2 regions of the Streptomyces sp. NPDC086777 genome follow, and region 1 is predicted to be linked to the other one. Evidence: riboswitches for the same ligand, from Rfam matches in the RefSeq annotation. Region 1 holds a riboswitch; the other holds the start of a gene.

Evidence for each region. A riboswitch is a leader RNA that binds a small molecule or an ion and turns the genes downstream of it on or off. The one in region 1 is predicted to bind glycine.
Region 2: another riboswitch for glycine. It lies ahead of gcvT (glycine cleavage system aminomethyltransferase GcvT); the one in region 1 lies ahead of gcvP (aminomethyl-transferring glycine dehydrogenase).

What each region holds. Positions count from the first base shown of each region.
Region 1 covers NZ_JBFBJI010000068.1:12,863-18,147, reverse strand. Annotated here, with positions in the region: gene AB0472_RS44575 (DNA polymerase IV) at 1-798, shown strand, start outside; gene AB0472_RS44570 (PRC-barrel domain-containing protein) at 964-1,344, opposite strand; glycine riboswitch at 1,459-1,552, shown strand; gene gcvP (aminomethyl-transferring glycine dehydrogenase) at 1,730-4,615, shown strand; gene AB0472_RS44560 (ABC transporter ATP-binding protein) at 4,670-5,285, opposite strand, start outside.
Region 2 covers NZ_JBFBJI010000033.1:65,960-71,244, reverse strand. Annotated here, with positions in the region: gene AB0472_RS34810 (ABC transporter permease) at 1-328, opposite strand, end outside; gene AB0472_RS34805 (enhanced serine sensitivity protein SseB C-terminal domain-containing protein) at 704-1,495, opposite strand; gene AB0472_RS34800 (enhanced serine sensitivity protein SseB) at 1,677-2,468, opposite strand; gene AB0472_RS34795 (AAA family ATPase) at 2,636-3,313, opposite strand; glycine riboswitch at 3,503-3,600, shown strand; gene gcvT (glycine cleavage system aminomethyltransferase GcvT) at 3,759-4,886, shown strand; gene gcvH (glycine cleavage system protein GcvH) at 5,009-5,285, shown strand, end outside.

The sequences.
Region 1 (5,285 bases):
CCGGCGACGGGGGACCATCTGCGGCGGGCCGGGATCACCACGGTCGACGAGATCGCCGAGGCGGGCGAGGACGAGCTGGTACGGCTGCTCGGCAAGGCCCACGGACACGCGCTGTACGCGATGGCCCTCGCGCGTGACGAGCGGCCCGTGGTGGCCGAGCGGGAGACCAAGTCGGTGTCGGTGGAGGACACCTACGACGTCGACATCCACGACCGGCTGCGGGTGGGGATGGAGGTGCAGCGACTGGCCGACCGGTGCGTACGGCGGCTGCGGGGGGCCGGGCTGTCCGGGCGGACCATCGTGCTGAAGGTACGGCGGTACGACTTCTCGACGCTCACCCGGTCCGAGACGCTCAGGGGGCCGACGGACGACCCGGCGGTGGTGCGGGAGGCGGCGGCGCGGCTGCTGGACTCGGTGGACACGACGGGGGGTGTACGGCTGCTGGGGGTCGGGGTGACGGGACTGGCCGACTACACCCAGGAGGACCTCTTCGCCCAGGCGGCGGCGGGGGAGGGGACGGCGGCGTCCGCGGCGGAGGACGAGGTCGCGGAGCCGGTCGCCGAGGAGCAGGAGGCCGCCGAGCGGCGGTGGCCGGCGGGACACGACGTGCGGCATGCCGAGTACGGGCACGGATGGGTGCAGGGGAGCGGGCTCGGGCGGGTGACGGTGCGGTTCGAGACGCCGGGGGCGGCGGGACCCGGGAGAGTGCGGACGTTCCGGGTCGAGGACCCTGAGCTGGAGCCGGCGGAGCCGTTGCCGTTGGTGCCGGGGATTTCGGTGGACGGATTGCGTGCGTGACCGTGGGGCGGGGCTGAGGGCGGGGGGACGCTTACCGGCGCCGGCCGGGGGACCCCCAGTGCCCACCCGTGCCGCTCCAGCGGCACGACTGCCCGCAGCCATGTTTTTTTAGGGGCGCGGCGAACTGCGCGATCAGCCCCCACCGGCCCGCACGTGCCGTCGGTGTCACGACCCCGCGTCCTCCGTTCCCGCCAGTTTGCCGAAGTCGTGGTCCGGGCGGGAGGGGGGCGGGGGAGCCGTGTCCAGGCCGTAGTGGTGGTAGAGCTGGAGCTCCTGTTCCGGGGAGAGGTGGCGGCCCACGCCGAAGTCGGGGGCGTCTTTGATCAGGGCGCGGTCGAAGGGGACCTGAAGGGTGCCCTCGACCAGTTCGCTGGGCTCCAGGGGGACGAAGGCGTCCCTGGAGAACAGGCCGGTGCGTATGGCCGCCCACTCCGGCACACCCGTCGCGTCGTCGAGGTACACCTCGTCGATCGTGCCGATCTTCGTGCCGTTGCGGTCGCACGCCTTGCGGCCGATCAGGTTGCGCGGATCGATGTCGGTCTGCACGGGCCCTCCACTTGGTCGCAACTCATCCGTAAGCACTACAAAAGAGCACATTGAAGGAGGCGGCCACTCGAAGGCTCCGGTGTTGCCCCCGCTGGTAGGCTGGCAAGCGGCTGCTGACCCCGTGCGGGAGAGTCCTCCGGGAAACCGGAGGCGCCGAAGGAGCAAATCCTCCCCGGAATCTCTCAGGCTCACGTACCGCACGGACGAGGTCACTCTGGAAAGCAGGGCGGACGTCGACGGTGTCCGCTCTCACCGACGGTGCAAGCCGGTGGTCCGCAAGGACACACCGGCGAAGCTCTCAGGTCCGATGACAGAGGGGGAGGCCGTCGGGGTACCCGTGCCGGGGTACCCCCCGAAGGTCGCGTCAGACCAGGAGGCCTCCGCAATGACCGCCCAGCGCATCTCCCTCTCCGAACTCGAGCAGGGGATTCCCTTCGAGCAGCGCCATATCGGCCCCGATCTCGAGGCCCGGGCCAAGATGCTCGCCCAGGTCGGCTACGGCTCGCTCGACGAGCTGACCGCCGCCGCCGTGCCGGACGTGATCAAGAACGCCGACCGGCTCGACCTGCCGGGCGCCCGCACCGAGGCCCAGGTGCTGGCCGAGCTGCGGTCCCTGGCCGACCGTAACCAGGTGCTCGACTCGATGATCGGCCTGGGGTACTACGGCACCTTCACGCCGCCCGTCATCCTGCGCAACGTGATGGAGAACCCCGCCTGGTACACGGCCTACACCCCGTACCAGCCGGAGATCTCCCAGGGCCGCCTGGAAGCGCTGCTGAACTTCCAGACCGTGGTCGCCGACCTCACCGGGCTGCCCACCTCCGGGGCCTCGCTGCTCGACGAGGGCACGGCGGCCGCCGAGGCCATGGCCCTGTCGCTGCGCATGGGCAAGAACAAGAAGGGCGTCTTCGTCGTCGACGCGGACGCGCTGCCGCAGACCATCGCCGTGATCCGGACCCGCGCCGAGCCGACGGGCGTGGAGGTCGTCGTCGCCGACCTCGGCGACGGTATTCCGGCGGAGCTCGCCGGCCGCGAGATCAGCGGGGTCCTCGTCCAGTATCCCGGCGCCTCCGGTGCCGTACGCGACATCAAGGCGGTCGTCGAGCAGGCGCACGAAGCGGGCGCGGTCGTCACCGTCGCGGCCGACCTGCTCGCGCTGACCCTGCTGACCTCGCCGGGCGAGCTCGGGGCGGACATCGCCGTCGGCACCACCCAGCGGTTCGGTGTCCCGATGGGCTTCGGCGGCCCGCACGCCGGTTACATGGCGGTCCGTGAGAAGTTCGCGCGCAGCCTGCCCGGGCGGCTCGTGGGTGTCTCCGTGGACGCCGACGGGAACAAGGCGTACCGGCTGGCGCTGCAGACCCGCGAGCAGCACATCCGGCGGGAGAAGGCCACCAGCAACATCTGCACCGCGCAGGTGCTGCTCGCCGTGATGGCCGGCATGTACGCCGTCTACCACGGGCCCGAGGGACTCAGGGGCATCGCCCAGCGGACCCACCGCTACGCCACGATCCTCGCCGCGGGGCTCACCGCCGGCGGTGTCGAGATCGTGCACGGCTCCTACTTCGACACCCTCACCGCGCGCGTGCCCGGCAAGGCCGCCGGGATCGTCGCCGCCGCCCGCGAGGCCGGTGTCAACCTGCGGCTCGTCGACGCCGACCACGTCTCCATGGCCTGCGACGAGACCACCACCCGCGCCCAGCTGAGCGCCGTGTGGACGGCCTTCGGTGTCGAGGGCGACGTCGAGGCCCTGGACGCCGTCGTGGCGGACACGCTGCCCGAGTCGGTCCTGCGCACCGACGGCTACCTGACCCACCCCGTCTTCCAGCAGCACCGCTCCGAGACCGCGATGCTCCGCTACCTGCGCAGGCTCGCGGACCGGGACTACGCGCTGGACCGCGGCATGATCCCGCTGGGCTCCTGCACCATGAAGCTCAACGCGACCACCGAGATGGAACCGGTCACCTGGCCCGAGTTCGGCCAGCTGCACCCGTTCGCGCCCGCCGAGCAGGCGCAGGGCTACCTGACCCTGATCCGGGAGCTGGAGGAGCGGCTCGCCGAGGTCACCGGGTACGACAAGGTGTCGCTGCAGCCCAACGCCGGATCGCAGGGCGAGCTCGCCGGCCTGCTCGCCGTACGCGCCTACCACCGTGCCAACGGCGACGCGCAGCGGACCGTGTGCCTGATCCCGTCGTCGGCGCACGGGACCAACGCCGCCAGCGCCGTCATGGCGGGCATGAAGGTCGTCGTCGTGAAGACCGCCGAGGACGGCGAGATCGACGTCGCCGACCTGCGGGCCAAGATCGAGCAGCACCGCGACGAGCTCGCCGTGCTGATGATCACCTACCCGTCGACGCACGGGGTGTTCGAGGAGCACGTCGCCGACATCTGCGCGCAGGTGCACGAGGCCGGCGGACAGGTGTACGTCGACGGCGCCAACCTGAACGCCCTGGTCGGCGTCGCCAAGCCGGGCCACTTCGGCGGCGACGTCTCCCACCTCAACCTGCACAAGACCTTCTGTATCCCGCACGGCGGCGGCGGTCCCGGTGTCGGTCCGGTGGCCGTACGGGCCCACCTGGCGCCGTACCTGCCGAACCACCCGCTGCAGCCCGCCGCCGGTCCCGAGACGGGTGTCGGGCCGATCTCGGCCGCGCCGTGGGGCTCGGCGGGGATCCTGCCGATCTCGTGGGCGTACGTCCGGCTGATGGGCGGGGAGGGGCTGAAGCGGGCCACGCAGGTGGCCGTGCTCAGCGCCAACTACGTCGCCAAGCGGCTGGAGCCGCACTTCCCCGTCCTCTACACCGGGCCCGGCGGCCTCGTCGCGCACGAGTGCATCATCGACCTGCGGCCGCTGACCAAGGCGACCGGGGTGAGCGTCGACGACGTCGCCAAGCGGCTCATCGACTACGGCTTCCACGCGCCGACGATGTCCTTCCCGGTGGCCGGCACGCTGATGATCGAGCCGACAGAGTCCGAGGACCTCGGCGAGCTGGACCGGTTCTGCGAGGCGATGATCGCCATCCGGGCGGAGATCGACAAGGTCGGAGCGGGCGAGTGGCCCGCCGACGACAACCCGCTGCGCGGTGCTCCGCACACCGCCGGTGCGCTGGGCGGGGAGTGGAAGCACGCGTACGGCCGGGAGGAGGCCGTCTTCCCCGCCGGGGTGTCCGCCGCCGACAAGTACTGGCCGCCGGTGCGCCGGATCGACCAGGCCTACGGTGACCGGAACCTGGTGTGCTCGTGCCCGCCGCTGGACGCGTACGAGGACTGACGCACCGGGTGCGGCAGTGTGGCAGGGGCCCCGCTTCGGCGGGGCCTCCCGCTTTTACGCCGGGTAGGCGTGCGTCTGGGTGGCCTTCACCGTCGCCCAGACCGTGGCACCGGGGTGCAGGTCCAGTTCGGCCGCCGCGACCGTGGTGAGGTCGGCGGCGAGGGCGAGTTCACCGGTCAGGTCGGCGCGGATCTGGTCCCCGTGGGTCTCCAGGCCGGCGACCTCGCAGCGCCAGAGGTTGCGGGCGCTGGCGCCGGTGGGCCGGTCCCGGAAGAGGGTGACGGCGCTCGGCGGGAACGCGACGAAGACGTCGCCGGTGAGGACCTCGGTGGTGGTGATGGTGGCGTCCGAGAGGGGTGCGGCCAGCTCGACCGTGTGCCCGTCGGCCCGGCCCCGGTAGAGGTTGAGGCCGACCAGGTGGGCGATGTAGTCGGTGCGTGGATGGCGGGCGATGTCGGCCGGGGTGCCCTCCTGGACGATGCGGCCGTCCTCGATGACGACCAGGCGGTCGGCCAGCACCATGGCGTCCAGGGGATCGTGCGTGACCAGGACCGCGACGGCTTCGAACTCGGCCAGGTGACGGCGGAGTCGGGACCGCACGTCGAGGCGGGTGCGGGCGTCGAGGGCGGCCAGGGGCTCGTCCAGGAGCAGCAGGCGGGGGCGGGTGGCC
Region 2 (5,285 bases), on a different contig from region 1:
CGGGCTCCACGCCGAGCAGGTGGTCGCCGCTGATGCCGCCCAACGACCCCTTGGGAGTGCCGAACAGAGGGTCGATCAGGCTCTCGTGGAAGGTGTCCGGATCCTGTCCGACCAGGTTGGCGATCACTGGGGCGAGGACGGCGACCAGGATGAGGAGGAGCACGACGATGCCGCCCGAGAGGGCGAGTTTGTCGCGCTTGAGGCGCTCCCAGGCGATCCGGCCCAGGGAACGTCCCTGCACGCCCTTGTCACCGGCGCTGGCAACCGCCGCTTCTTCGGCCGCACTCGGGGCCGCCTCCGCGGTCGGCTCGTGCAATGGTGCCGTCATCTGGCAGGGACCCCTCTCAACCGGCTGTAGCCGGCTTGCACTTGCCGCTGGTAGCGGCATGATCGCTCTCTCCTGGGCAGGGTTGAACACCCCATGAAGCGCGAGTCTTCAACGCTGTGGCGACTGGTTGCCAGAGTTGGCGGTGAATGGATGCGCAACCGTGATACGAGCATGTAGTTTCGTTATCCGAACGTCGGGTAACGCCCGCCGGACACGGACATACCTTGACAAGACATCGCATGAGCTGGCATATATCCGCGGACTACGCGCGCAGACCGGCTCAGGCCCCCGCCTCAGCCGTCGCAGCTCCCCCGGCGATACGTTACGCCGTCGGCCCGGCCGCCGAACCCCCCCTGAAGGAGGGGCACCGCGCGGTCAGTAGACGCCCGGCGCGGGTGGATACCCGTACCCCGCGGCCGGGGCCGGTGCCGCGTGCGCCTCGCGGTCGTAGAACGGCCGTGCCGTCGCCCGCATCCACATCACGACCGGGTCGTACTCGTCGGTCATCGCGACCGTCGACACCGGCAGTCCGTCCGGCACCGCGCCGATCGACTGATGCATCATCCCCCGCACCGAGTCCACCGCCGACGGCGAGGTGTCGTACACGTCCAGACCGATCGCGAGGTACGGCGCCCCGAGGGCCGGCTGTACCCAGGCGCGGCGCAACGAGCGGACCGCGGGGGTGCGGTGGGCGTTCTGCGTGAGCAGGGCGTAGAACTGCGGGACCTCGATGGCCGGCTCGGTGAGCCGCAGCGGCCCGGCCGGCTGGCGGTCCAGGCCGGTGGCGATGCGGCGCAGGTCCAGCCAGGGGATGCCGACGCCGCCGCCCGGGGCGTGCGGGTTGAGCCAGAGGCCGAAGTGGTCGGGGTAGAGCGTGCGGGCCACGTCGATGCCGTCGACCACCTCGTAGGAGCGGTTCCAGCCGCTCGCGGAGAGTTCCTGGGCCGAGGTCACGCAGGGGGCGTAGCCGTGGCCCTCGACCTCCATGTTCCCGTACTGGGCGTCGGGGGAGCCGGCCTGGCCGTGCCAGAGCAGCATCCAGATCTGGCCGGAGGAGGGCGTGGCGAGGGCGCGGAGGAGTGCCTCGTAGGCGTCGTAGCGCCCGGGGGTTACCTGGCGCAGCATGTGCTCGACCTGTCCGGCCGCCGCGGTGCCGCTGGCGCTCACGTGTTACCGCCCCTTCATCTGGTGCCCCGCGTCTGGAGGGCGCCCCGCGTTTGGAGACAGCTTATGCGCCCAAGGGGCGGGGGCCGATTGTCCGTCGGCGGGTGCGCGTGGTCGGCGGCCGGTCGCGCCCGCGGGGCGGAGCCGCACATGGATACGGCCCCGCGCCCCTGACGGGGCGCTTTCAGTGGCCGTACTGGTAGAAGGGGCGCACGTTCTCCCGCATCCAGTGGCCCACCGGGTCGTCCGCCACATCCAGGAGGACCAGGTTCACCGGCCACTGCACCGGGACCCGGCCCAGCGCCTTGCCCAGGGCCTCCAGGGGCAGGGCGCGCAGGTCGCCCTCCCACTGGGAGAGTTCGACGCCCACGAACATCACCGGGTCGGCCGTCTCGACCGCGGCCAGGCAGCGGCGGGCCGTGGCGACCACGCCGATCGCCGCGAACTCCGCCGACGCCGCGGCCAGGAAGTCCATCGGGTCGTCCTGCCAGTCCGGTTCGAAGAGGCGGACCCGGCCGCCGGAGGTGGGGCCGTCCAGTTCGGTGCGGCCGACCCGGCAGAGCTGGGCGACCGCCTCCGGCGGCAGCGGGACACCGACCACTCCCCCGGGGTTCACGGCGATGCCCACCTGCGGGGGCAGACCGCGGGCGAACTCGACCGCCGGGGCGATCGTGTACGACAAGTGGGAGCCGGCCACCAGCCGGAACTGCTCCTCGGAGCTGAAGACCGGCACGTACACCCGGCCCTCGATCTGTGTGGTGGGCAGGTCCAGCGGGCCGCTGTGCGGGCCGCCGCCCTCGGGCAGCGGGATCCACAGGAAACTCCGGCCCAGTACCTCGATGAGCCGGCCCGCCGCAGCGGGCACGCCGAGGGAGGCCGACAGGACCTCCTCCAGTTCGTTGCCGGGCCACCCGCCGTGCGGGTGGGGGTGCGCCTGTGCCGGGAAGTCCGCGGGAACGTCCGCCGGGAAGTCCATCTGCCTACCGCCTGCTGGAAACCGCTACTGAGGCTGGAAAGGCTAGCGGGTGACGCCGACAAAGCCACCCCACCAGCCGGTTCGGGCCGCGAAGGCGGCCCGGACCCGCCACGGCCGTCCCACCGCGCCCGGGGCCGCCCGCCGGTCGGCGCCGGTCGGCGGCCCGCTCAGCGGTCGAAGGCGATCCGGCGCAGTACATCCGCGGCGGCCCGGTCGAGGAGGACCGCCGAGCCGACGCCCTCGGGCAGCCGCCCCTTCTCCGCCGCGCGCAGCAGCCGGCCGGCCGCCCTGCGGTGGCGCAGGAAGGCGTACCGGGAGACGCCCCGCCCGCGCTCGCGCTGGCCGTCCAGCGCCGTGCCCGGCGTGACGTCGAGGAGCAGCAGGTGCAAGGTGCCGCCGCGGCGGCGGGCCTCCCGGGCCAGCCAGTCGCGCACCCAGGCCTGGGTCCCGCAGTCGTGCACGACCACGCCCTCCCCGGTGCCGAGGGCCCGGCGCAGCCCGCCGTAGTGGGCGAGGCGGACCAGCGGGCGGTAGGCGGCGTAGGGCAGGAGCCGGGCCAGGCGGGCGTCCCAGCGGTCGCGGGTGTCCTGGGAGTCGATGCGGATGCCCTGCACGGTGCGGTGCATCAGGGTGGACTTGCCGCTGCCGGGCAGCCCGGTGACCACGACCAGGTCCCGGGGGCCGAAGAGCAGTGCGTGCGGGCTGTGCCCGGCGCGGTCGCGCAGGTCGCGGACGACCGGTGCGGAGAGCTCGCCGCACCGCTCGCGGGCCGGGGCCGCCGGCTGCTGGGGCAGGGCGATGCCCGTCGTCGTCGCGTATGCCGTGGTCGCCGTGGTCCTTGTCACCGTGACCGTCCTCCCTGGGGGTTCAGGAAAGGTTTTCCCCACATAATGTAAAGAGAAGGTAATGCACGGTGTCTCGCGGTTCCGTTCACGTCCTGCCACAAGCCGGTCACAAAGGTGCGGGACAGGTCCGGCCTGCCACGGCCCCGGGCGGCGTGCAATGATGTCCGCGCCAACTGCATACCGGCCGCTTGAATCCGCGCGGGAGAGTCCCCAGCCGTCTTCGCTGGGGCGCCGAAGGAGCAAGTCCCTCCCTTGAATCTCTCAGGCCCCGTTACCGCGCGGGCGAGGCACATCTGAAAAGCGGGCCGCTGTGTCAGTGGCTCCACCCAAGGTGCAAGCCGTGATCACGTCCGTGGTCAGGGCGAACCTCTCAGGTTCCGATGACAGATGGGGAGGACAGCCCTCGCCTGTCATGCCCTTGGAACCACCGGGAGACGACCGACCGATGAGCAGTACCGATTCCGCCGCACCCCGCCGTACCGCGCTCGATGCCCTGCACCGCTCGCTCGGCGCGACCATGACCGACTTCGCCGGCTGGGACATGCCCCTGCGCTACGGCTCCGAGCGCGACGAGCACGTCGCCGTGCGGACCAGGGCCGGGCTCTTCGACCTCTCCCACATGGGCGAGATCACCGTGACCGGCCCGCAGGCCGCCGCCCTGCTGAACCACGCCCTGGTCGGCAACATCGCCTCCGTGGGCGTCGGCCGGGCCCGCTACACCATGATCTGCCGGGCCGACGGCGGCATCCTGGACGACCTGATCGTCTACCGGCTCGCCGAGACCGAGTACCTGGTCGTCGCCAACGCCTCCAACGCCCAGGTGGTCCTCGACGCGCTCGTGGAGCGCTCCGCCGGTTTCGACGCCGAGGTCCGCGACGACCGGGACGCCTACGCGCTGCTCGCCGTCCAGGGCCCGGAGTCCCCCGGCATCCTCGCGTCCCTCACCGACGCCGACCTGGACGGCCTGAAGTACTACGCCGGGCTGCCCGGCACCGTCGCCGGCGTCCCGGCGCTGATCGCGCGCACCGGCTACACCGGCGAGGACGGCTTCGAGCTGTTCGTGAAGCCGGAGCACGCGGTGGAGCTGTGGCAGGCGCTGACCAAGGCGGGTGAGCCGGTGGGCCTGGTGCCGTGCGGGCTGTCCTGCCGGGACACGCTGCGCCTGGAGGCGGGCATGCCGCTGTACGGGCACGAGCTCACCACCTCGCTCACCCCCTTCGACGCCGGGCTCGGCCGGGTGGTGAAGTTCGAGAAGGAGGGCGACTTCGTGGGGCGCGCCTCGCTCGCCGAGGCCGCCGCCCGCGCCGAGCAGAACCCGCCGCGGGTGCTCGTCGGCCTGGTCGCCGAGGGCCGCCGGGTGCCGCGCGCCGGATACCCGGTGGTCTCCGGTGGCGAGGTGATCGGCGAGGTCACCTCGGGCGCCCCCTCCCCCACCCTGGGCAGGCCGATCGCCATGGCGTACGTCGACGCGGCGCACTCGGCGCCGGGCACGGCGGGCGTCGGCGTGGACATCCGGGGCAGTCACGAGCCGTACGAGGTCGTGCCGCTGCCGTTCTACAAGCGCCGGAAGTAACCGCCCCCGCAGCCGTCGGCAGCAGCCACTGGGCGTGACCTGGCGCACAGCGCCGCTGGTCACGCACGTTTCCAGCAGTCCCCCCTCACCAGCACTTCCCCGCGTACAGGAGAATTCAGGCCATGAGCAACCCCCAGCAGCTGCGTTACAGCAAGGAGCACGAGTGGCTGACGGCCGCCGCGGACGGCGTGGCGACGGTCGGCATCACGGAGCACGCGGCCAACGCGCTCGGTGACGTCGTCTTCGTCCAGCTCCCGGCGGTCGGCGACACGGTGACCGCGGGCGAGTCCTGCGGCGAGCTGGAGTCGACCAAGTCGGTGTCCGACCTGTACGCGCCGGTCACCGGCGAGATCACCGCGGTCAACGAGGACGTCGTCGACGACCCGTCCCTGGTGAACT